Regions from separate parts of the Paenibacillus sp. CFBP13512 genome, predicted to be linked through region 2. Evidence: predicted binding sites of a transcription regulator. Region 2 holds the regulator's gene; each other region holds the start of a gene.
The links. Region 2 encodes Rex, which represses fermentation and respiration genes when NADH is low (regulators of the CRP and FNR family bind a similar motif). Its sites were predicted from a motif close to TTGTGAAATATTTCACAA; they were not measured.

Region 1 (7,918 bases), on a different contig from region 2:
ACGCTATGATTTTTTGCATCGAATCGCTGAGAAATGGTCTGCACATTCGATCGCACTGGCTCATCATATGGATGATCAAGCAGAAACGGTATTGATGCGAATTTTGCGTGGATCAGGGGCTGAAGGATTAAGCGGAATAAAAATGCGTAGAACTGAAAAAAATGTGGAACTTATACGTCCGTTCTTACGTATATACAAGACGACCTTGATTCATGCCTGTGAAGAATGCGATTTTGGTTACATTACAGATAGCAGTAATCTTCACCGCAAGTATACACGTAACCGTATCCGATTGGATGTTTTACCATTTTTGGAGCAATTTAATGAGCAGTTGGTGCCATCACTGGCAAGGCTTGCTGAAATTGTCGGAACTGAAAATGATTATATTCAACAGGAAACAGGGACGTTATACGCAGAATTGGTTAAAGAAGAAGAAGGATCGTTTTCATTTGAAGTTACTTCTTTCGTGGAAGTGCATGTCGCTTTACAACGGAGGTTGATTAAACTAATATTGAGTTATCTGTCACCATCTTACGAACAATTTGATTTTTCCAAAATTGAGATGGTTCGGGGACAGATTATGCAAAGTGGTCTCACAAGTTGGAGTCTGGATATTGGCGATAAGGTCACTTGTGTCCGAGAGTATCAGAATATCCGATTTATACGAGGAGTACCCAAGTTTTATGAACCATATTGTATTCCGATTTTGCGTAATAATGAGGTTATATCTATTCCTTTTACCAAGGAGCAATTAGATATCCGATTATTGCCATGGAATAGGAATGATTCAGATCAGATGGAACTTTCTTCGGAGGAAGCGTTTTTTGATGCGGATTTACTGACTTTTCCGCTTTGTTTGCGTTCTCGCCGTCAAGGTGACTCGTTTAAACTTACAGGAAAAGGCGGAACGAAGAAAGTTAAAAATCTTTTTATCGATGAGAAAATACCATTATCTCAGCGTAATACTTTGCCTTTATTGGCTGATTTTCACGGTCAAGTGCTATGGATTCCAGGAATTCGACGTTCGGGATCAGCTTTGGTGCACCCGGGTACTTCTTGTGTAGTACATATGAGGCGAATAAAAACTGAAGAAAATGTTTGATTATCGTCGATTCGGCTTGATAAGTATAATGTAGGAGGTTCAACCAAGTTGCGCAATGACATTGAAGAAGTACTCATCAGTGAAGAAGAGATTCAGCAGAAGATTTTAGAACTTGGCGCTAAGCTAAGTGACGATTACAAGGGACGCAACCCGCTTGTGATTTGTGTATTGAAAGGTGCTTTTGTATTTATGGCTGATCTGGTTAAACGGATCGATGTACCGCTTGAGATTGATTTTATGGCGGTATCCAGTTATGGAGCATCTACCAAATCATCCGGTGTTGTCAAAATCATTAAAGATCTAGATGTTTCTGTTGAAGGACGGGACGTATTGATCGTAGAAGACATTATTGACAGTGGACTCACGCTTAGTTACCTTATGGAGGTATTGCGCGGTCGTAGTGCTAGTAGCGTACGTGTAGTTACTCTTTTCGATAAGCCAGCAGGCAGAACCGTTGACTTAGAAGCAGATTATACCGGTTTTGTTATTCCGGATGCTTTTATTGTTGGATACGGTCTAGATTATGCTGAGAAATACCGGAATCTCCCCTACATTGGGATTTTAAAACCGGCAATTTATTCAAACTAATTACCTATGCCTGAATAGCAGCAATATCCGTTATTTGGCTTCGAGCTCTATTGAGAACGTAAGTCTGGCTATGGTAAAATAATTTAAGTGTCTCGAGAGGAGGTAGGGGATGAATCGGTTCATCCGGAATTCGGGTTTCTATTTAATTCTTTTTTTAGTCGTGGTGGGCATTGTACGTTACGTTAGTGACGGAAGCGAAGCTACCGATAATCCAAGATATGATCAGCTTAAAGCAGCACTTGCTGCTGGTAATGTCTCCTCTGTTACGGTTCAGTTTGATAACTATGCGTATTTAGTTACAGGTGAATACAAAACAAAACCAGCAGATGCGAAGTCGAATGCATTTTCTTCTTACATCCCTGCCACTGATGCAGCGATCAACGAGATCGAAACAGCTAGTGACAATGGGGGTACACAAGTAACCATTAAGCCGATGGAAGGCGACAGTATTTGGTTGTCATTCATCACTTCGATGATTCCACTTGTGATTATGTTTATTCTGTTCTTCTTCCTCTTCAATCAAGCTCAGGGTGGCGGCGGCAAAGTGATGAACTTTGGTAAGAGTCGTGCTCGCTTGTATAACGAAGAGAAGAAAAAAATTACATTCGAGGATGTAGCAGGGGCTGACGAAGAGAAACAAGAACTCGTCGAAGTTGTTGACTTCCTGAAAGATCCACGTAAGTTTAACGCCGTTGGAGCTCGTATTCCTAAAGGGGTACTTCTTGTAGGTCCTCCGGGTACTGGTAAAACATTGCTTGCTCGTGCAGTAGCAGGAGAAGCAGGCGTACCATTCTTCAGCATTTCCGGTTCTGATTTCGTAGAAATGTTTGTCGGTGTCGGTGCGTCGCGTGTACGTGATTTGTTTGAAAATGCGAAGAAAAATGCACCATGTATTATTTTCATCGATGAAATTGATGCTGTTGGTCGTCAACGGGGCGCAGGTCTTGGTGGCGGTCATGATGAGCGCGAACAAACGCTAAATCAACTTCTTGTTGAAATGGATGGATTTGGAGCAAACGAAGGTATTATTATCGTTGCTGCAACTAACCGTCCAGATATCTTGGATCCTGCATTGTTACGTCCAGGTCGTTTTGACCGTCAAATTACGGTTGATCGTCCAGACGTGAAAGGTCGCGAAGCTGTACTGAAAGTTCACTCACGCAACAAACCGCTTACGTCTAACGTAAGATTGGATACAATTGCGAAACGTACAACAGGTTTTACAGGTGCAGATCTGGAGAACTTGATGAACGAAGCAGCATTGCTTGCTGCGCGTCGTAATCGTCGTGATATTTCGATGAATGAGGTTGATGAAGCTATTGACCGTATCATCGTAGGTACAGAAAAACGTAGTCGTGTTATTAGTGATCGTGAAAAACGCATCGTTGCTTATCATGAAGCGGGTCATACGATTGTAGGTTATTTCTTGGAGCATGCGGATATGGTACACAAAGTAACAATCGTACCGCGTGGACGTGCTGGCGGGTATGTTATTATGCTTCCTAAAGAAGACCGTATGCTTGTAACGAAACAGGAATTGTTGGATAAAGTAACTGGTTTGCTAGGTGGACGTGTTGCTGAAGAATTATTTATCGGCGAGATTGGTACTGGAGCATATAGTGACTTCCAACAAGCAACTGGTATCGTACGTAGCATGATCGTTGAATACGGTATGAGTGAGAAGCTTGGACCGATGCAATTCGGTACTGCTCAAGGTCAAGTATTCTTGGGTCGTGATATCGGACACGAGCAAAACTATAGTGATAAAATCGCTTATGAGATCGATCAAGAAATGCACCGTTTTATTACGGAATCTTACGAACGCTGTCGCGAATTATTGCAAAAGCATTCAAGAGAAATGCATTTGATTGCTCAAACATTGCTTGAAGTAGAAACATTGGATCTAGAACAAATCAAAGAATTGATTGAAACTGGATCTTTAAGTGATACTGGCAATAGCGATGGTAATAGCGGTTCAGGCGAAACACCAGAAGGTGGCGAACCAACTGTAGATACAATCGGTGGTTCTTTGAGCTTGGAGAAAGATAACACTCCATCTACACCTGGATTGGGCAAAGACGGAGATATTCCGAATAGCCCTACTAATGGCCCTGGCGAAGATCGTGGACCAAATGGAACAGGTGGAAGTACACCCACTTCGTAATCAATAACAAAAATGCAGTAAATAAAAGCCTGAAGATCAATAGGATCTTCAGGCTTTTTTGCGTTTAAAGCATTTGTTCAAATTCATAGATTGACAAGTGAGTATAGCATTGTGTACATTATTGGTTGAACCTGATCACAAATTTGACACAATTTACACGGTAGTACGGGATATTTTTCACAAACTATTCGATCAGAAAGCTATAACTACCTTAGAACATACTTCTCTGCCAAACATTGTGAAATGAATCTCAATCAATTTGAAGGAGTGATTACGATGGAAGCGTTAGCACTGGAAAAGAAAGCAGAACGGGATGCACAGCTCAAGGAACGTCTTTTAGAATTAAAAAAGGAGCGCAATGCTATTATTCTAGCTCATTATTATCAACGGGATGAGATTCAAGAAGTGGCAGATTTCCGTGGCGATTCTTTTTTGTTAGCGCAAAAAGCAGCTCAGACTGAAGCGGATACGATTGTGTTTTGTGGAGTTCACTTTATGGGTGAAAGTGCTAAAATTCTAGCACCTAACAAAACAGTGATTATCCCTGATGAGCGGGCAGGTTGTCCAATGGCAGATATGGTCAATGTAGATGGTCTGCGTCGATTAAAAGAAAAACATCCTAATGCTAAAGTGGTTACTTATATTAATTCATCTGCTGAGATCAAAGCAGAAACAGATATCTGCTGTACTTCGGCAAATGCGGTGAAAGTCATTCAGTCTGTTGATTCCGACGAAATCATTTGGGTTCCTGATAAAAATTTAGGGCACTATGTACAACAGCATACCGATAAAAAGATGATTATCTGGGAAGGATATTGTAATACCCATGATATGTTGACGGTCAAAGACGTAATGGAAATGAAAGCGAAACATCCTCATTCTGAATTTGTTGTTCATCCTGAATGTCGGCCAGATGTTGTTGCTTTAGGTGACTTTGTAGGTAGCACAACAGCGATTATCAAATATTGCAAAGAATCGCCTTGTCAGGAGTTTATTGTAGGGACAGAAGATGGTACAGGTTATCAGCTTCGCAAAGACAGCCCTGATAAAACATTTCGCTTTGCTAGCAAATATTTAGTATGCCCTAATATGAAAGTGAACAATTTAAAAAAATTAGTCAATTGCTTAGAGCAGATGAAACCTCAAATCTATGTACCACCTGCTGTTGCTGATCAAGCTCGTGTTTCTTTGGAACGTATGCTACAAGTATCTTCATCTTGAACGATTGAGAGGGAACAGATTATGATTCCAAATTGCCTGATAGATTATCATCTGAGTGAATATATTCACAAACAAGTCGATGTTATTATTATAGGTTCAGGAATTGCAGGATTGTTTGCTGCTATTTCGGCAAGTGAATATAAGCACGTTCTTATGATCACAAAGAAATCATTATTAGACAGTAATACTCGTTATGCTCAAGGCGGGATTGCAGCGGTGATAGCAGCAGATGATTCTCCTCTTTATCACCGTCAAGATACATTGCTTGCAGGAGCTGGTCTTTGTTCCTCGTCTGCCGTAGATGTGCTTGTGCAAGAAGGCCCAGCAGGTGTACAGGAACTGATTCGTCTAGGCACTTTATTTGATACGATTGACGGACAATTGGAGTTAACACGAGAAGGGGCTCATAGTCATCGCCGTATTTTACATGCAAATGGGGATTCTACAGGATATGAGATTGTTAGAGCATTATCTCAGCATGTGGCTGAACATCCACGTATTGAAGTTTGGGATGAGCATTTGGCAATTGATCTAGTCACGCATCACAATGAATGTACAGGCGTCATCGTAAAGCAACCAGATGATCGTCTCATCTATGTCCAAGCAGAAGCGACTGTGATCTGTTCAGGAGGTAGTGGACAGCTATATCAATATACGACGAATCCTGATGTGGCTACAGGTGATGGAGTGGCGATGGCTTACCGCGCAGGAGCACAGGTACGAGATATGGAATTTATTCAATTTCATCCGACTGCTTTATGTTATCCAGGTGCACCGCGATTTCTGATCTCAGAAGCATTACGCGGCGAAGGAGCTATTTTGCGTAATCATACAGGTGAAGCTTTTATGGCAAATTACCATCTGTTAAAAGAACTGGCACCTCGAGATATCGTAGCTAGAGCGATCATCAGTGAAATGGAAAAAGAAGAAAGTACTTGTGTCTATCTGGATATCACACATGAGTCTGAAGAGACATTGAAACGCCGTTTTCCTACTATTTTTGCAACCTGTATGAGTTATGGATTAAATATAGCTCAAGACTGGATTCCTGTGGCACCTGCGGCTCATTATATGATGGGCGGTATCAAAACCGATCTTCAAGGAGCAAGTAGTGTGCAGCGATTATTTGCTTGTGGTGAAGTCTCTTCTACAGGTATTCATGGGGCAAATCGATTAGCAAGTAATTCATTATCCGAAGCGATTGTTTTTGGCAAACGGGTAGTTCAGCAAATTCTTCAACTACCTCCACTGGTTGAACCCGAGCAAGAATCCTCTTTATCAGCAAAAGATATGCTTTCTTATGATAAGAATGTACCTGAATTCACAAACTCTGCCGAACAATGGATCAGTTGGCGCTTAGAACTCCAACAGATTATGGGACAGTACGCTGGACTTCGTCGTACCTCTGTATCTCTTCAAGAAGGCTTAACTAAGCTTGAAGAATTAGGGATTATTTTTGAATATCCAATGAATACAAAGGAAGCTATCGAGCTGTCCAATATGTTGACATGTGCTTTGCTTGTGATGCGTTCAGCATTGTATCGGGAAGAAAGTCGTGGCGGACATTATCGAGAAGATTTTCCAGAGCGTAATGATACAGATTGGCAACAGCATATTGTGCAACAGATTCATCAAGGGCTAACAAAGGAGAGTAGTGATGATGTTTAACGGATACGAAGACAATCTAATACAATGGATCAAATTATGGCTAAACGAAGATGTAGGCGCTGGAGATATCACTACAGCAACCACAGTTCCACAAGGACATAGCAGTCGCGCTGTTATTCATGCTAAGCAAGATGGAATACTTGCGGGGCTCCCGGTAGCGGAGTTAGTATTTCGCACAGTTCATCCTGATCTGAAGTTTCAACCTATCGCTCAAGAAGGACAAAAGCTACACAAAGGTGATATCATTGCAGAAGTAGAAGGCAGTACACACCATCTACTGACAGGAGAACGTCTAGCACTTAATTTATTGCAACGGATGTCGGGGATCGCTACTCGTACTCGTGAATATGTAGATGCTATTCAAGATTTGCCGGTAAGATTGGTAGATACACGTAAGACCACACCGGGACATCGTATGCTTGAGAAATATGCTGTACGTATTGGTGGCGGACATAATCATCGTTTTGGACTTTATGATGCTGTGATGATTAAAGATAATCATATCAAAGCAGCAGGCGGAATCACCGAAGCGGTCAACTCAGCTCGTCACCAGATTCCGCACACAATGACGATTGAAGTCGAGACTGAAAGTATAGAACAAGTACAAGAAGCTTTGACTGTTGGAGCAGATATCATTATGCTTGATAATATGTCACCAGAACGTATGCAAGAAGCAGTGCATATGATTCGTGAGCAAGCTCCGCATGTCAAAATTGAAGCATCGGGCAATGTATCGTTAAACACAATTTATAACTTAGCAGCCACAGGCGTTGATATTATATCTGTAGGACGACTGACGTATTCTTTTGAAAATCTGGATATTAGTCTGGATTTGGGTGCGAAGAAAGGGGAGTGACGCACTTTGATAGTTGTGATTGATATTGGAAATACGAATATCGTGTTGGGCGTATATCAAGGAGAACAATTGCTTCATCATTTCCGTATCAATACGAATCGTCAAGCTACACCGGATGAATATGGAGTGATGGTGCATAACCTTTTTCAGATGTCCAATATTGTGATTGATCATATTCAAGGAATTATTATTTCTTCTGTTGTGCCTCCAATTATGAACACGCTAGAAGAAATGTGTAGAAAATATTTACATCATACTCCTATGATTGTCGGACCGGGCATACGCACCGGTCTGAACTTGCGTTATGAGAACCCACGCG
Region 2 (7,918 bases):
CGGAGTTTCATATACGTCCTCCTTTAATGTAGTCAACACGATGTACATAGCAACATATATTTTATTTCGGCATCTTCTAGCCTATCGGTAACAGTTAATGGATAGGTTTTTTTGTTATGTTCACATTTATTTATCTATATCTAGTATATCATATGTGTTTTTTGATTTCTAATAGCACTACTTTTAGTAATATTCAGCCCTTTCTTTTTTCCCCTTTAAAATAAATAAAACTCCCTATTATTAAAAATACACCCTGTGTCGATATACTTTATATCTTGTCACATTTTGTCCTCATTTAAATTGTTTTCAAAATGTAAACGTTATATATTTCTAAAAATGAATAGTATGGAGGTTAGGCAATGCGCGTATTTTTTCGGTTTCCCCCCGCTCTTTTGTTGATCGCTCTGATTGTGCTTATTTCGGGTTGTACTTCTAGCCCTTCTGTAGCTCCTGTTACAACCGATTCTACTGCCTCTTCTACAACTACAGCAGCAACAACTCCTACAACTACGACTAACACAGCAGGAAAGATCACTATTGGTGTATCTATTCCAGATATGAATGATCGCTTTATCAGTTATGTAGAGGCTGGTATGGAAGACTATGCCAAAACACAACCTGATATCACTGTCACTTATGCAGATGCCAAAAATGATCCCTCTATTCAACTTCAACAAATCAAAGAATTTATTGCTCAGGATGTCAAAGCAATTGCTTTTTTACCGATGGACGCTACTATTTCCAAAACGATTGTAGATTTAGCTAATCAAGCGAATATTCCTATTATTGCGGTAAATCGTACGTTTAAAGAATTAACAACTACCACATCTTACATCGGCTCTGATTCTTTGACTGCCGGTACACTTCAAATGAACGAAGTGGCTAAATTGTTAGGTGGCAAAGGTAATATTGCCATTATGGATGGCGATATGGGTAGTGATGCCCAGATAAACCGTACTCAAGGTAACAAGGACGTTATTGCCAAATATCCGAATATGAAGATCGTTTTTGAAGAAACCGCTAATTATGATCGTGCTAAAGGTATGGCATTGATGGCTAAATGGTTAGCATCCGGTCAAAAAATTGATGCGGTGGTAGCCAATAACGATGAAATGATTATTGGCGCTATTTTGGCGGCACAAGTGGAAGGTCAAGATCAAAATATTATATTTGCCGGTGTCGATGGTACGATGGACGCTCTTAATTTTATGAAAGCCAATAAGTTAAAAGTCTCTGTTTATCAAAATGCGGCTGCTCAAGGATCTCAAGGGCTCAAAACTACGATCGAAGCTGCAAATGGTAAACAAGTCGAAAAAGAAATCATTATTCCTTATGAATTAATTACCGAAGCCAATACAGAAAAGTATATTGCCAAATGGAAATGATTATATATAAAGGAGTGGTCTCTGATGCGTCTATCTATCCTGCATAAGCTTTTAGCTGGATTTCTTGCCATTGCCCTGATTGCTGGCTGTGCAGGAGTCATTTATATTATGTCTCTACAACAAATACAAAAATCAATGAGTACAATTCTAGATCGTTATGTCACACTTAAATCGCAAGCCGATAATTTAAAGTTTTATGCGACCAGTCAAAATGGATATATGCAGACCTATATGTTAAGTCGTGATTCTTATTATGGTTCTCAATTATTAAGTACCAACGATCAGACGACCCAACTTTTAACAGATATGAAAAGTCTAGTCGTCTCTACTGAAGATACTGAAAAAATAGATTACATGCTCAAAATGAATGACTATTACAAAACACATGCTCAAGAATTATTTAACCTTCCTCCTACACAACTGGATCAGTCTTATCTCGATATCATTACAATCGTTATTCCTGTAGGTAGTGTTATTGTTAAATTTGCTCAACAATTTTCAGATCAGCAAGATGCTCTTATGGAAACTGCTAAAAATGAAAATCTGCAAAAAGTATTACATGCTCGTCAACTAGCAATTACGATCAGCGTTATTAACTTTGCTCTAGCTATTATCATCGGTATCATTATTTCTCGTCTGATCTCCAAGCCATTACAGAAATTAAATAAAGCGGCTAAAGCGATATCTACAGGTGATCTTAATATTGAAGATGTAACCGTCAAGCAAAAAGATGAACTAGGCGAGCTAGCGTTTTCTTTTAACAGTATGAAAAATAATCTGCGGCATCTCGTTCATGAAATTAATGATAATGCAGCACAGGTCATTTCTATTTCTAGAGATGTAGCAAGTGGAACGTCTGAAACAGGCAAAGCAGCAGAACATGTAGCTGATATTATGTCAGACCTCTCAAATAGTACCCAAGATCAGGTCAAAATTGTTGAAGGCGGTCTACAAGCTGTATATGATGTGAATAAAGATATTCAGCAGATCGATCAAAGCAGTCAACAAGCAATGAATGTCGCTCAACAAGCACAGACACAAGCTTTACTAGGTGATAAAGAAATATCTCATGTTATGAATCAAATGGATCAAATTCAGCAACGGATGAGTAAGCTGGAAATCATTATTTCGTCGCTTAACAAACGCTCTAGTGAAATCGAAGAAATCAATAATGCTATTTCTTCTATCGCTTCACAAACAGGTCTATTATCACTGAATGCTGCGATTGAAGCGGCTCGGGCTGGAGAACATGGACGTGGATTTGCTGTAGTAACTTCCGAAATTCGCAAACTATCCAATGAAACGAATGATTCTGTTAAACGTGTTAAAGAACTCGTGAATACGATTCAGAATGAGACTAGAGGTGCAACTGAATCGGTTGAAAGTATGGTTAAAGAAGTGAGTCAAGGTATCACGGCTGCCCATTCTGTAGGAAATCTGTTCAATACGATCAAAACTTTGACCGATCATACAACCGCTGAGATTAAAGAAGTCACCGATTCGCTTCATCATTTATCCGGTCATTCGGAGAAAATTGTAAAATCGATGGAAAATATTTCAGGATTAACCGATCATGTCGCTTCAAATACCGAAAGTGTAAGTGCGGCTACAGAAGAGCAGTTAGCTTTCCTTGAAGAAAGCACAGCGCATACGGCTACACTTCATGCGATGGCAGAGAAATTACAAAGCACTGTTTTACAATTCCGCTTATAATCCTATATCTCCATTACAACAAAAAAGCATGATCTGGATGAATTCATACACTGAATTCAAAAGATCATGCTTTTTGAGTTACTCTTCTTGACCTGTTCCTTTTAATATCGCTGGTAGTTCCATCGGTTCGCTTAATTTAGCTCCATCACGGAAATTATAAAAAATATAATAGTAACGTTCATTGAGTTTGGCAAAGACTTGCCATGCATATTTTCCTTTGAATGAACCGGGAACAATACGTACAGCTTCTGCTCCAGGCAGATCATTTTGTAGTAAAGCATTTACTTTTTCGTATGTCACTGTACCTGCTGTTTTCTCAACATGTACGGCATTAGCACCTTCAGCGACTGAGCCATCAATATTGAACTTCACCCAGACCATAAGGTCTTCTTGTGCTATGTTCTTACCTTCAACTACCCAATACGTTGAAGTATCTGTCCAGACAGAATTAAATGTACGTGTCACAGATACGATATCAGCCTTTTCCTGTGCACTGTTGATCGCCAGCTGCTCTTTACTCCATGGCTGCGCCATAACATGAACATAAAATTGATTAACACCTAATACAAGCAATCCTACTACTACAATAATGATTGCGATCCATTTTCCACTTCCCAAATTTCGCAAAACACGCCATCCTTTCCTGTCGACTTCCGGTTAGCGTTTGAGCAAACCTTCAAAAGCACTTTGGGCTTCATGACGAATTTTTTCTTCATCCAGTGTTAATGATATACCATCTTTGATCAATTGCTTACCATCTACCCAGACATGCAATACATCTTTAGCTGATGCAGAATAAATGGTATGTGAGATAAAGTCAGTACGTGGCAAGAAATGCGGTTGATCTACATTTAATGCCGTAATATCGGCTTTCATACCGACAGCAAATGTACCTACGTCATTCAAAAATACAGATTTCGCACCGTATTCTGTACCCATTTTCAATGCTTCTAATGCAGGTACCGCTGTTGGATCTCCGGATACTCCTTTATGAATAAGAGCTGCCAAACGCATCTCTTCAAACATATCCAAGTTGTTATTACTTGCCGGGCCATCTGTTCCTAAAGAAACGACTACACCTGCACGTAATAAATCAGGAACACGAGCAACACCACTTGCTAATTTCAGATTACTACCTGGATTATGCGAAACAGCTACTTTATGTTGCGCAAGCATTTCGATCTCTTCATCATTCAAATGAACAGCATGTGCCAAAAGGGCTGGACGCGTGAAAAATCCTAATTTCTCCAAATGAGCTACAGGACGTAATCCATAATCAGTTACATTTAATTGTACTTCAGCTAACGTCTCAGACATATGTGTATGCAGCGGCAAATCCAAGTCATGTGCTGCTTGTACAAATTGTTCGATGTATGCAGGAGGACATGTATACGGCGCATGTGGAGACATCATTGTTGTAATACGTCCATCAGCTTGACCGTGCCAATCCCGTGCAAAGTCGATAGATTGTTGTAACTTTTGCTTTTGCTCTTCTTCTGAACATAAGCCGATAACACCACGCATCAATACAGCACGCATTCCTGATTGCTCTACGACTTCAGCAACACGCTCTGAACGATCATACATATCCAGGAATGTCGTAGTACCGCCTTTTAACATTTCAAGTACAGATAATGATGTTCCCCAGTATACATCGTCACTGGTAAACTTCGCTTCCATCGGCCACATTTTTTCCTGTAACCATACTTGTAGTGCAAGGTCGTCGCCATATCCACGTAGCAAAGACATTGCCGCATGACCATGACTGTTCACTAGACCCGGGATAAAGAACAAATGATTACCATCGACTACTGTTGTTCCTTCTTCAATCACAGGCTCTTCTTCTCCAAGATAAGTGATCCATCCATCTTCAATCACCATATGTCCGAAAAGCATCGATTTTTCTTCACTCATTACAGCAAACATACCGTTTTTGATAACCCATTTGTTCGAGGTGTTATTCATTAGTTTCATGTTCCTTTCCATCTTCCAGATAATAGGCAAGGCTTAGTAAGTCCGTTGTAAAATCAGCAGTGTGTACACGAATATGCGGTGGAGCTTTCAAAATAATCGGTGCAAAGTTCAAAATGGCTTCGATCCCTGCTTCAATCAATTGATCTGCTACACGCTGTGCTTCAATATTAGGCACAGTAATAATACCAATACGAATACTTTTCGCTTTGACTGTTGCTCCAAGTTCTTCGATCGGTTGTACAACTAATGTATTGATCATCGAACCGACTTTGGGTTCAAGAGAATCAAACACAGCTACGATTTTCATCGTTTCTTTCAAATACATATTATAGTTCGAAAGGGCATGCCCTAGATTACCTGCACCTACAAGTGCGACATTGATCTGTTGATCTAATTTTAAAATATGACGTATTTTCTCAATCAGATAGGATACATCATACCCGATTCCTTTACGTCCAAAATCTCCAAAATAAGCTAAGTCTTTGCGAATTTGTGCTGGATTCAAATCTAATTTTTGTCCCAATTCTTGCGAAGACACTGTGGGAACTTCACGGGTGTGAAGTTCGTTCAGATATCTAAGGTATACAGGTAGTCTTCGCACGACTGCTTCTGATATTTTGTCGGATTTCATGCTTGCTCCCCCTCTTGATTTACAGTTTCCTTTTCAGGTTCGGCCTGGCTAAGCCATTCTGTAATACGGGGTACCATCTGCTCTGTCGGCATATGTTCCATTTTGGGACCGGGTAATGAATATAGAAAATGCTTGCCATAATAGGACTCGATCACACGAGTGTCATAGACAATAACGATTCCCCGATCACTAGATGTCCGTACTAATCTACCAAAACCTTGTTTGAAACGGATAACTGCTTGCGGTACAGATAATTTCATAAATGGATTTTTCTTTTCTTTTTTAAGCCGTTCGCTTTTGGCTTCTAGCAATGGATGATTGGGCGGTTGAAAAGGTAATCGTACAATCGCCAGACATGTTAATGCTTCGCCAGGAATATCGACACCTTCCCAGAAGCTACTTGTTCCAAGCAATACAGAAGCAGAACGCTCCTGGAATCTACGAGTAAGCTTCGTCCGACTCCCTCCATCAACGCCTTGACCAAATACAGCAATATCACTATGTGATAACTTCTCTTTTAATGGTTCATACACCTGCTTGAGCATTCGATATGAGGTAAATAAAACCATCATTCGTCCTTGCGTTGCTTTCGCAGTCTCTGCTAACGAGTTCGCTAATGTATCTACAAAGAATGCATCACCGACACTGCCTTTGACACTTGGGAAGTCACGTGGAATCAACAATAGCGATTGCTCACGATAATTAAAAGGTGAAGATAACTGTTCAGTCATCAATCTGCCTTCTTTTTCCGCTTCGACAAGTCCCAGTTGTTCAATCATATATTGGAATTTCTTTTCTATTGATAATGTTGCGGATGTTAGAATAATACTTTTCTTTTTATCGAAAAAGTACTCTTTCAATTGCTTGCTCACATCCACAGGCACAGCATACATCTGTAAAGACTTGCTACGGTAATTTCCATTGGCTTCATACCAGTAGACTGTATCTGTACTTTCCAGCTTCACAAATTGACGTAGATCGTCTCGAACGACAGTCAAATCTTTGAATAGACCCGATACATCAGTCACCAGACTATCTGTGCCTAACTGTTCATCGCTTTCTTTGATCTGATTCATTACTTGTTCGCCTTTACGAATCAATTGACTCAGTCCGATATGGATCTGATTCTCCAAATCCGTAATTACCGTCCATTCTGTTGGTTGCTTCTCAGGTAACAAACGTAATGTAAATTGTCCAGCTTCTCCCGGAGCAGCATCACTACGCTGAGGTAATAAAGCAAATAATAATTCACTCAATTTGTCCCAGTTTTCTTTGACATCTACAATTTCAGGATATAGATTATCTATCGCTATCGCCCAATCCATACCACGCTCATTACCAGATGAACCTAACTGTTGACGCAAAATAGCCAGCTGACCATTTTTACTGTCTTTGAACAAACGAAGTAACGGATGAACCAATGTGAAATATTTCATATGCATACCCAAGTGCTTACCTGCTACATCTTCTAAATGATGCGCTTCATCAATCACCAATCGATCATAAGCAGGCAATAATTGGTGCCCTGCTTTGACATCGGTAAATAATTTGGAATGGTTCGTAATAACGACATCAGCTGTACCTGCTTCATGCTTCGCACGATGGTAGAAGCATTTGCGGAACCACGGACATGCACGACCAAGACAAGAATCGGTATCACTCGCTACCGTCTCCCAGAAATCGGCTCCACGGTTACCCATGTTCAGCTCTTCATCGTCACCGGTTTCCGTCGAATTTAACCAGACAATCATTTGAGCTGCAATCAATACATCTTCTTTAGGACTTTGAAATTCTTTTGTATTTATTTTATGCTCAAATTTGCGCAGACACAAATAATGCTGGCGTCCTTTAAATACGGCAGCACGAAATGTAAATGGAATCACTTGAGTCAGTAATGGAATATCCCGTTCTCGTAACTGTTCTTGCAAATTAATCGTATGTGTACTTACCATCACACGATCGTTTTCTTTTACACTATGATAGATCGAAGGTAATAAATAACCTAACGATTTGCCCGTTCCTGTTCCTGCTTCGATCAATAGATGTTTATCATCCGTCATCGCTTTGATCACTTCTTCAAACATCCGATTCTGCGGTTCACGTTCTTCATAATGAGGAAGTAAATTACGCAAATTCTGTTTCACTTGCTCCAAAAATTCATCAAAGGACACATCGGCAAGTGGCATATTTCCACGCTCTTCATGAGCAGGTAAAA
Region 3 (7,918 bases), 150 kb from region 2:
TACCGAAGTCGTATTCAACAAGTAGATGCAGATCATATGGATCAAGGATATCACTGGTCTGATCAAGAATACTGGATTTTTCCTATGTATCATCCAGCAGCAGTATTGTATAATAGATCATTGACTGATGTTATTGCGAATGATCTCGTTATTTTGCGTAAATGTATAGATGAGATTCAAGAATGATGACCTGAATTTTAAATAATATTCAGTATTCTTTAATTATGTAATGTTTTCGTTCTCTTTTCAGGTAAAATATGCTAAAATATATGTACTAACTAATCGTAAGTTAACATCACAACGTGATGAAATACGAGCTTATGACTATCCGATCCCGTGTTTCGGAACAATTGAAGAGGTGAGAAAACATGGAGCAACACCAATTGGGATTATGTCCCCGTTTTGAGACCGCGTTTTCATTTTTAGGTAAACGATGGAACGGTCTAATTATTCAATCATTAATGAGTGGACCTAAGCGTTTCAAAGATATTTCTAATCTTATTCCTATGATGAGCGACAAAATGTTGTCAGAGCGGATGAAAGACTTAGAAGGTAGTGGAATATTGATTCGTCAGGTCTATCCAGAGACACCTGTTCGAATTGAGTATGAGCTAACCGACAAAGGACGTGCACTTAAGCCAGTGATGGAGCAGATTCAGAACTGGGCAGAGCATTGGGTCGAGTAGATTTTGATGTGTTAACCAAAAAAAGCTTTCCGCTATGAGTAACACACGGAAAGCTTTTTTGGTATTTTAATTGTCTCAACAGGTAAATGCATAAGCACACCTGAATATTCATTAAATTCTGCATATTTCTTTAGGGCACATTTCGCAGTGACATACTTCTTGTAGCGCTTCAAGATCATGAATAATGATCATCCCGTGTTCATATTCAATACTTTCTTTTTTGCGCAAATCACTAAGCATCCGGTTGACACTTTCACGAGTAGCACCAATCATATTCGACAAATCGGTATGTGTAATTTTTTTGTTAATCAAAATCGAACCTTGATCGTTATAATCTTGACCATAAGTATTGCTTAAACGAATCAAAGTGGAGCAGAGAGCACCTGGTTTACCGTATAGCATTAAGTCACGCACTTTAGTCTGTGTTAGACGGTGATGAGTACCCATCCATTTCATAAAGTCGATAGCAAAATCACAATACTGGCAGATCATCAATTCCAATTCTTTGTGTTCAATAACAGCGACTTCAGTATCTTCTAATGCTTCCGCTGTAAATCCAAGGCGTGTACCTGAAAATGGATCTGCTTGACCGATCATGTCGCCTGCTTGATACATATATAGAATCAATTCTTTACCTTCATCAGTAGATTTGGTTAATTTAACCCGTCCACTTTTAAGGAAGTATAATTTATCGGATAAGTCGCCTTCCCAGAATAAATGTGAACCTGCTGCAATCGTGCGTTCTGTAGAATGATTAAGTAATCTTTCCTGATTAATTTCCGAAAAGCATGCTGTATTATGACGTGGTTGAGTATGTTCTAAAGAATTGTTCATTATGGTTCGCCCCTTTTTGTTTCAATTATACGTGAAATTAATCATAATGCATAACATTTTAGGAAAAAAACTGGAAATTAAATGATTAGTTAAATTCTACGTTATATAGGAAAGATAATGAACTCATGTATACGTAAAAGTAATCTATACTTTGTGATTAATTTCACTATTATCATACATCTTTTTATATTAAAATGCAAAAGGAAAAAATAAAATAAAACAAATTTAAAAAATAAAAATTGATTGTGAAAAATATCACATTATGATTTATGTCTCTATGCTATGATCGGTGTGTAGACAAAAGCAATACACATTCTGAGGAGGATGAGAGAAATGGCTGTTAAAAATGATGCTAGTCGTAACGTGGAATTGAGTGCACAGGAAGAAATTCAAAAGTTAATCGATAAAGCGAATAAAGCACATGCCGCATTTATGAATATGGATCAAGAACAAATTGATAACATTGTACAAGCAATGGCATTAGCGGGCTTGGATCAACATATGTATCTTGCCAAACTAGCTGTTGAAGAAACAGGCAGAGGCGTATATGAAGATAAAATTATCAAAAACATGTTCGCTACTGAATATGTATACCATGGTATCAAAAATGAAAAAACAGTCGGTATTATAGAAGATAACGATTATGAAAGCTTCCAAAAAATTGCTGAACCTGTCGGAATCATCATGGGGATTACACCGGTAACGAACCCAACTTCGACTACTATGTTCAAATCTTTGATCTCAATCAAAACACGTAACCCAATCATTTTCGGCTTCCATCCATCTGCACAGAATTGTAGTAAAGAATCCGCTCGCATCTTACTTGAAGCGGCTGTCAAACATGGTGCACCTGCGGATTGTATCCAATGGATCGATGCTCCTTCAATGGACAAAACAAATGCATTAATGAATCATCCTGATGTAGCGTTAATCTTAGCTACTGGTGGTGGCGCAATGGTTAAAGCAGCATATAGCTGTGGTAAACCTGCACTTGGCGTAGGTCCTGGTAACGTTCCTGCTTTTATAGAGAAAAGTGCTGACTTGCAACAAGCAGTGAATGACTTGATTCTTTCCAAATCATTTGATAACGGTATGATTTGTGCTTCTGAACAAGCAGTAGTTATTGAAGAACCTGTTTATGAAAAAGTGAAAAAATTAATGATCGATAACGGTTGTTACTTTGTAACTAAAGAAGAAGCAGGCAAATTAACGAACGGTGCAATGAATACAGATAAATGTGCAGTGAACCCTTCTATCGTAGGTCAATCTGCTGTCAAAATTGCTGAACTTTGTGGAATTACCGTTCCAGCCGATACCAAAATACTGGTAGCAGAATTGGAAGGCGTAGGTACTAAATTCCCATTATCTGCTGAAAAATTAAGCCCTGTACTGGCTTGCTATAAAGTTAAAAACGCGGATCAAGGGATTGAACGTGCTGCACAAATCGTAGAATTTGGCGGTATGGGTCACTCTTCAGCTATCCATTCTAATAATGATGAAGTTATTCAGAAGTTCTCTAATCGTCTACAAACTGGACGTATTATCGTGAACTCTCCTTCTACACATGGTGCAATTGGTGACATTTACAATACGAACTTACCATCTTTAACACTAGGTTGTGGATCTTATGGTCGTAACTCTACTTCTTCTAACGTAAGTGCTGTGAATCTGATTAATGTGAAAAGGGTGGCTCGTCGTACTGTGAATATGCAATGGTTCAAAATACCTTCTAAAGTTTATTTTGAAAAAGGCGCAACTCAATACCTTGCTAAAATGCCTGATATTAGTCGTGTAGTGATCGTAACAGATGCGATGATGGTACAACTTGGTTATGTTGAAAAAGTACAACATTACTTGCGTCAACGCCAGACTCCAGTTGTTGTTGAAGTGTTCTCTGATGTAGAACCAGATCCATCAACTGCTACTGTAGAACGTGGTCGTCAAATGATGGAACGTTTCCAACCGGACTGCATTATCGCTCTTGGTGGTGGATCTCCTATGGATGCTGCTAAAGGCATGTGGATGTTCTACGAATATCCTGATACTGAATTTGATAACCTAAAACAAAAATTCATGGATATCCGCAAACGGATCTACAAATACCCACATTTGGGACAAAAAGCACAATTTGTAGCAATTCCAACGACTTCAGGTACAGGTTCTGAAGTAACATCGTTCGCAGTTATTACAGATAAAGAAAAAGGCAACACAAAATATCCTTTGGCTGACTATGAATTAACACCAGACGTAGCGATTATCGATCCTGAATTTGTATACTCTTTACCTCGTGTAGCTGTTGCTGATACAGGTATGGACGTATTGACTCATGCGATTGAAGCTTATGTATCTGTAATGGCAAGTGACTTTACCGATGGACTAGCGATCAAAGCGATTCAACTGGTATTCCAATATCTAGAACAGTCTGCTCTAACAGGCGACAAACTGGCTCGTGAAAAAATGCATAATGCTTCTACGATTGCAGGTATGGCATTTGCGAATGCATTCTTAGGGATTAACCATAGCTTAGCACATAAATGGGGTGGACAATACCATACAGCACACGGTCGTACCAATGCGATCTTGTTGCCACACGTTATCCGCTACAATGCAAAAAAACCAACTAAATTCGCAGCGTTCCCTAAATATTCTCACTTTATTGCTCACGAACGTTATGCTGAGATTGCTCGTATCTTGGGATTGCCAGCACGCACAACCGAAGAAGGCGTGAACAGCTTAATCAATGCTATTCGTGACTTGAACCGCAAACTAGGTATTCCTGAAACGTTCGAAGCATTGGGCTTTGATGCAAAAGACTTTGAATCTCGTGTAGATTACCTTGCTGACCGTGCATTCGAAGATCAATGTACAACAGCGAATCCTAAATTACCTTTAGTGACTGAACTAGCTGATGTATACCGCAACGCATTCTATGGTCGATTTGAATAAATAGACCTATCCGGCAAGTAAAATGATAGATTGAAAAAAGGATCACTCCACACATGCTGTTATAGCAGTACGTTGGAGTTGATCCTTTTTCCTTCTTATTTAACTTGTATCGCTAGGAATATACTTTCAAGATATATGGTTGAAAATAAAAAACAAAGCAAATATGGAATGCCACCTTATCCCAAAGAACGATCTCCTAGTTTGCGATATTAGCAGAACTAAAGAGAACCGTTCTTTTGTTTGTAGAGAGGAGTGATGCGATGTCCAACATTATTCTATAGCTTGTATATAGAATAATACAGAAATAGTGTGATGTATTTCGTTGTTAGAAGTCGTAAATTCTTGTATGATGCTACAGCTATTTGCAGTGAATGATGATGTGTATTTTTGTATTAGTAGATTCATATCACTGTATTCACTGTACAAATCGTTATTTACTTATTGTGTAACAGGCTTGGTTGTGAACTGTAGTAGTTATTTTTAAAAACTGTTATAGATACAGAATGTGATAAAAATCATAATAAAAATGCTATTTTGTGATAAATGTCACATACTCTGCTTATGAATTGCATCATAATAAAGACATAGCCGGAGGGAGAAAACAACAGCTTCCGGTATCGTGTAGGCGAGACAAGCAATAGTGTAAATGGTTTTGTGATTTTATTCACAAATAATGGAGGGATTATCAATGTCAGTTATCGAAAGAAATGTACAGGATAATTTAAAACAAGACGCATGGCGCAATTTCAAATCAGGTAAATGGGCAAAACATGTAGATACTCGCGACTTTATTGAACAAAATATTAGTGCGTATCAAGGAAACGAAACATTCCTAGCTGGCCCTACTTCAAATACAAAAGACTTGTGGGATATCATTTCCAAACTATCTAAAGAAGAAATCGAACGTGGTGGCGTATGGGATGTAGATGCTGCAACACCTTCTACAATCACTTCACACGGTCCTGGTTACTTGGACAAAGACAAAGAACAAATCGTCGGTGTTCAAACAGATGCTCCTTTCCGTCGTTCATTACAACCGTTCGGTGGTATCAAAATGATGATCGATGCTTGTAAAGCGTATGGCTTTGAAGTACCAGAACAAATCATTGATATCTTTACAAACATTCGTAAAACGCATAACCAAGGTGTATTCGATGCTTATACTTCTGATATGAGAGCAGCACGTAAAGCAGGTATTATTACAGGCTTACCAGATGCTTACGGTCGTGGACGTATTATCGGTGACTATCGCCGCGTAGCATTATACGGTGTAGACTTCCTAATTAATGAAAGAAAACAAGATTTGAATGATATGGAAGTTGACGTGATTGATGAAGATGTGATTCGTCTTCGTGAAGAAGTATCAGAACAAATTCGTGCTCTAGGCGAATTGAAAAAAATGGCTGAAATGCATGGCTTCGATATTTCCAAACCAGCACAAACAGCAAAAGAAGCGTTCCAATGGGTATACTTCGGTTACCTTGCAGCAATCAAAGAGCAAAATGGTGCAGCGATGTCTCTAGGACGTGTATCTTCTTTCCTTGATATCTACATCGAACGTGATGTTAAAGAAGGCACAATGACAGAACAACAAGCTCAAGAATTGGTTGACCATTTCGTTATGAAATTGCGTATCGTTAAATTCTTACGTACTCCAGATTACAACGAATTGTTCAGTGGTGACCCTACATGGGTAACGGAATCAATCGGTGGTATGGCTGTCGATGGCAAAACATTAGTTACCAAAAACAGTTTCCGTTTCTTGCATACATTGTACAACTTGGGACCTGCACCAGAACCTAACTTGACTGTATTGTGGTCAGAACAATTGCCAGAAGCTTTCAAAAAATTCTGTGCTAAAGTTTCAATCGAAACCAGTTCGATCCAATACGAAAATGATGATCTGATGCGTCCAATCTATGGCGACGATTATGGTATTGCTTGCTGCGTATCCGCTATGCGTATCGGTAAACAAATGCAATTCTTCGGAGCTCGTGCGAACCTTGCTAAAGCACTATTGTATGCAATCAACGGTGGACGTGATGAGAAATCAGGCGTTCAAGTAGGCCCTGAATACCCTGCAATCACTTCTGAAGTGCTTGAATATGACGAAGTCATGAAACGCTTCAAAGCCATGATGGAATGGTTAGGCAAATTGTACATGAACACATTGAACGTTATCCATTACATGCATGATAAATACAGCTACGAACGTATCGAAATGGCACTACATGATCGTGATATCTTACGTACAATGGCTTGCGGTATCGCGGGTCTATCAGTAGCAGCTGACTCATTAAGTGCTATCAAATACGCTAAAGTAACACCGATTCGTGACGAACGCGGTATTGCTGTAGATTTCAAAATCGAGGGTGAATATCCTTGCTACGGTAACAACGATGATAAAGTCGATCAGATTGCTGTTGAATTGGTCGAAACATTTATGAGTATGATTCGCAAAAACAAAGCATACCGTGGTGCTACACCAACACAATCAGTATTAACAATTACTTCTAACGTAGTATATGGTAAAAAAACAGGTACAACACCAGATGGACGTAAAGCTGGCGAACCATTCGCACCAGGTGCTAACCCTATGCACGGACGCGATACTAAAGGTGCTCTTGCATCTCTAAGTTCTGTTGCGAAATTACCATACGAAGATAGCTTAGATGGTATTTCTAACACATTCTCTATCGTGCCAAAAGCATTAGGTAAAGAAGAAGAAATTCGCAAAACTAACCTTGTATCTATGCTTGATGGATACTTCGGTAGTAATGCCCATCACTTGAACGTTAACGTATTCGCTCGTGAGCAATTACTAGACGCAATGGAACACCCAGAAAATTACCCACAATTAACCATCCGTGTATCTGGATATGCTGTTAACTTTGTTAAATTGACTCGTGAACAACAAATGGATGTCATCAACCGCACATTCCACGGATCAATGTAATACGAACTTTTTAACAATAGTCAAAGCAATAACGCTAATTAAAGTAAGAAATGTAATCAAAGATGGTAACTGCTAACCAACAATGAATGATATAAATGAAGCATTTGAGAAAGTGGAGTCACACCGCAGAGCGAAGAGTAGGAATTGTTTCTGAAGAAGCGAAGCGTTCGCATTTAAGATTCGGATATCGACTGCGAAAGCAGTTCATTCCAGATATCCGATCTTAACAGCGATCGTAAGAATAATTCATACGCGTAGCGGTGTAACTCTAACTCTCGAAATCCTATTCATTTATATACATCAACTCAGACGAAAGGGGTGATTGATCATGGTAAAAGGCCGTGTTCACTCGCTAGAAACGTTCGGTACCGTCGATGGCCCGGGCATACGATTTGTACTATTTATGCAGGGTTGTCTGATGAAATGCCAATACTGTCATAACCCTGATACATGGAATTTGGACGGAGGTAAAGTGATGGAGCTAGAAGAAGTTCTA

Region 1: nadA (quinolinate synthase NadA) is a predicted target of Rex. The motif match lies at 4,091-4,108, and genes of this name have one in related genera.
Region 3: pflB (formate C-acetyltransferase) is a predicted target of Rex. The motif match lies at 5,119-5,136, and genes of this name have one in related genera.

What each region holds. Positions count from the first base shown of each region.
Region 1 is NZ_QGAD01000022.1:35,724-43,641, forward strand. It holds gene tilS (tRNA lysidine(34) synthetase TilS) at 1-1,102, shown strand, start outside; gene hpt (hypoxanthine phosphoribosyltransferase) at 1,151-1,690, shown strand; gene ftsH (ATP-dependent zinc metalloprotease FtsH) at 1,800-3,854, shown strand; gene nadA (quinolinate synthase NadA) at 4,131-5,075, shown strand; gene nadB (L-aspartate oxidase) at 5,097-6,743, shown strand; gene nadC (carboxylating nicotinate-nucleotide diphosphorylase) at 6,733-7,599, shown strand; gene PaeCFBP13512_RS20840 (type III pantothenate kinase) at 7,606-7,918, shown strand, end outside.
Region 2 is NZ_QGAD01000001.1:72,388-80,305, forward strand. It holds gene PaeCFBP13512_RS00320 (hypothetical protein) at 1-11, opposite strand, end outside; gene PaeCFBP13512_RS00325 (sugar ABC transporter substrate-binding protein) at 360-1,385, shown strand; gene PaeCFBP13512_RS00330 (methyl-accepting chemotaxis protein) at 1,410-3,098, shown strand; gene PaeCFBP13512_RS00335 (cell wall elongation regulator TseB-like domain-containing protein) at 3,177-3,725, opposite strand; gene PaeCFBP13512_RS00340 (amidohydrolase) at 3,756-5,063, opposite strand; gene PaeCFBP13512_RS00345 (redox-sensing transcriptional repressor Rex) at 5,056-5,703, opposite strand; gene dinG (ATP-dependent DNA helicase DinG) at 5,700-7,918, opposite strand, start outside.
Region 3 is NZ_QGAD01000001.1:223,813-231,730, reverse strand. It holds gene PaeCFBP13512_RS01065 (uracil-DNA glycosylase) at 1-186, shown strand, start outside; gene PaeCFBP13512_RS01060 (winged helix-turn-helix transcriptional regulator) at 369-686, shown strand; gene PaeCFBP13512_RS01055 (Crp/Fnr family transcriptional regulator) at 798-1,520, opposite strand; gene adhE (bifunctional acetaldehyde-CoA/alcohol dehydrogenase) at 1,854-4,466, shown strand; gene pflB (formate C-acetyltransferase) at 5,155-7,422, shown strand; gene pflA (pyruvate formate-lyase-activating protein) at 7,751-7,918, shown strand, end outside.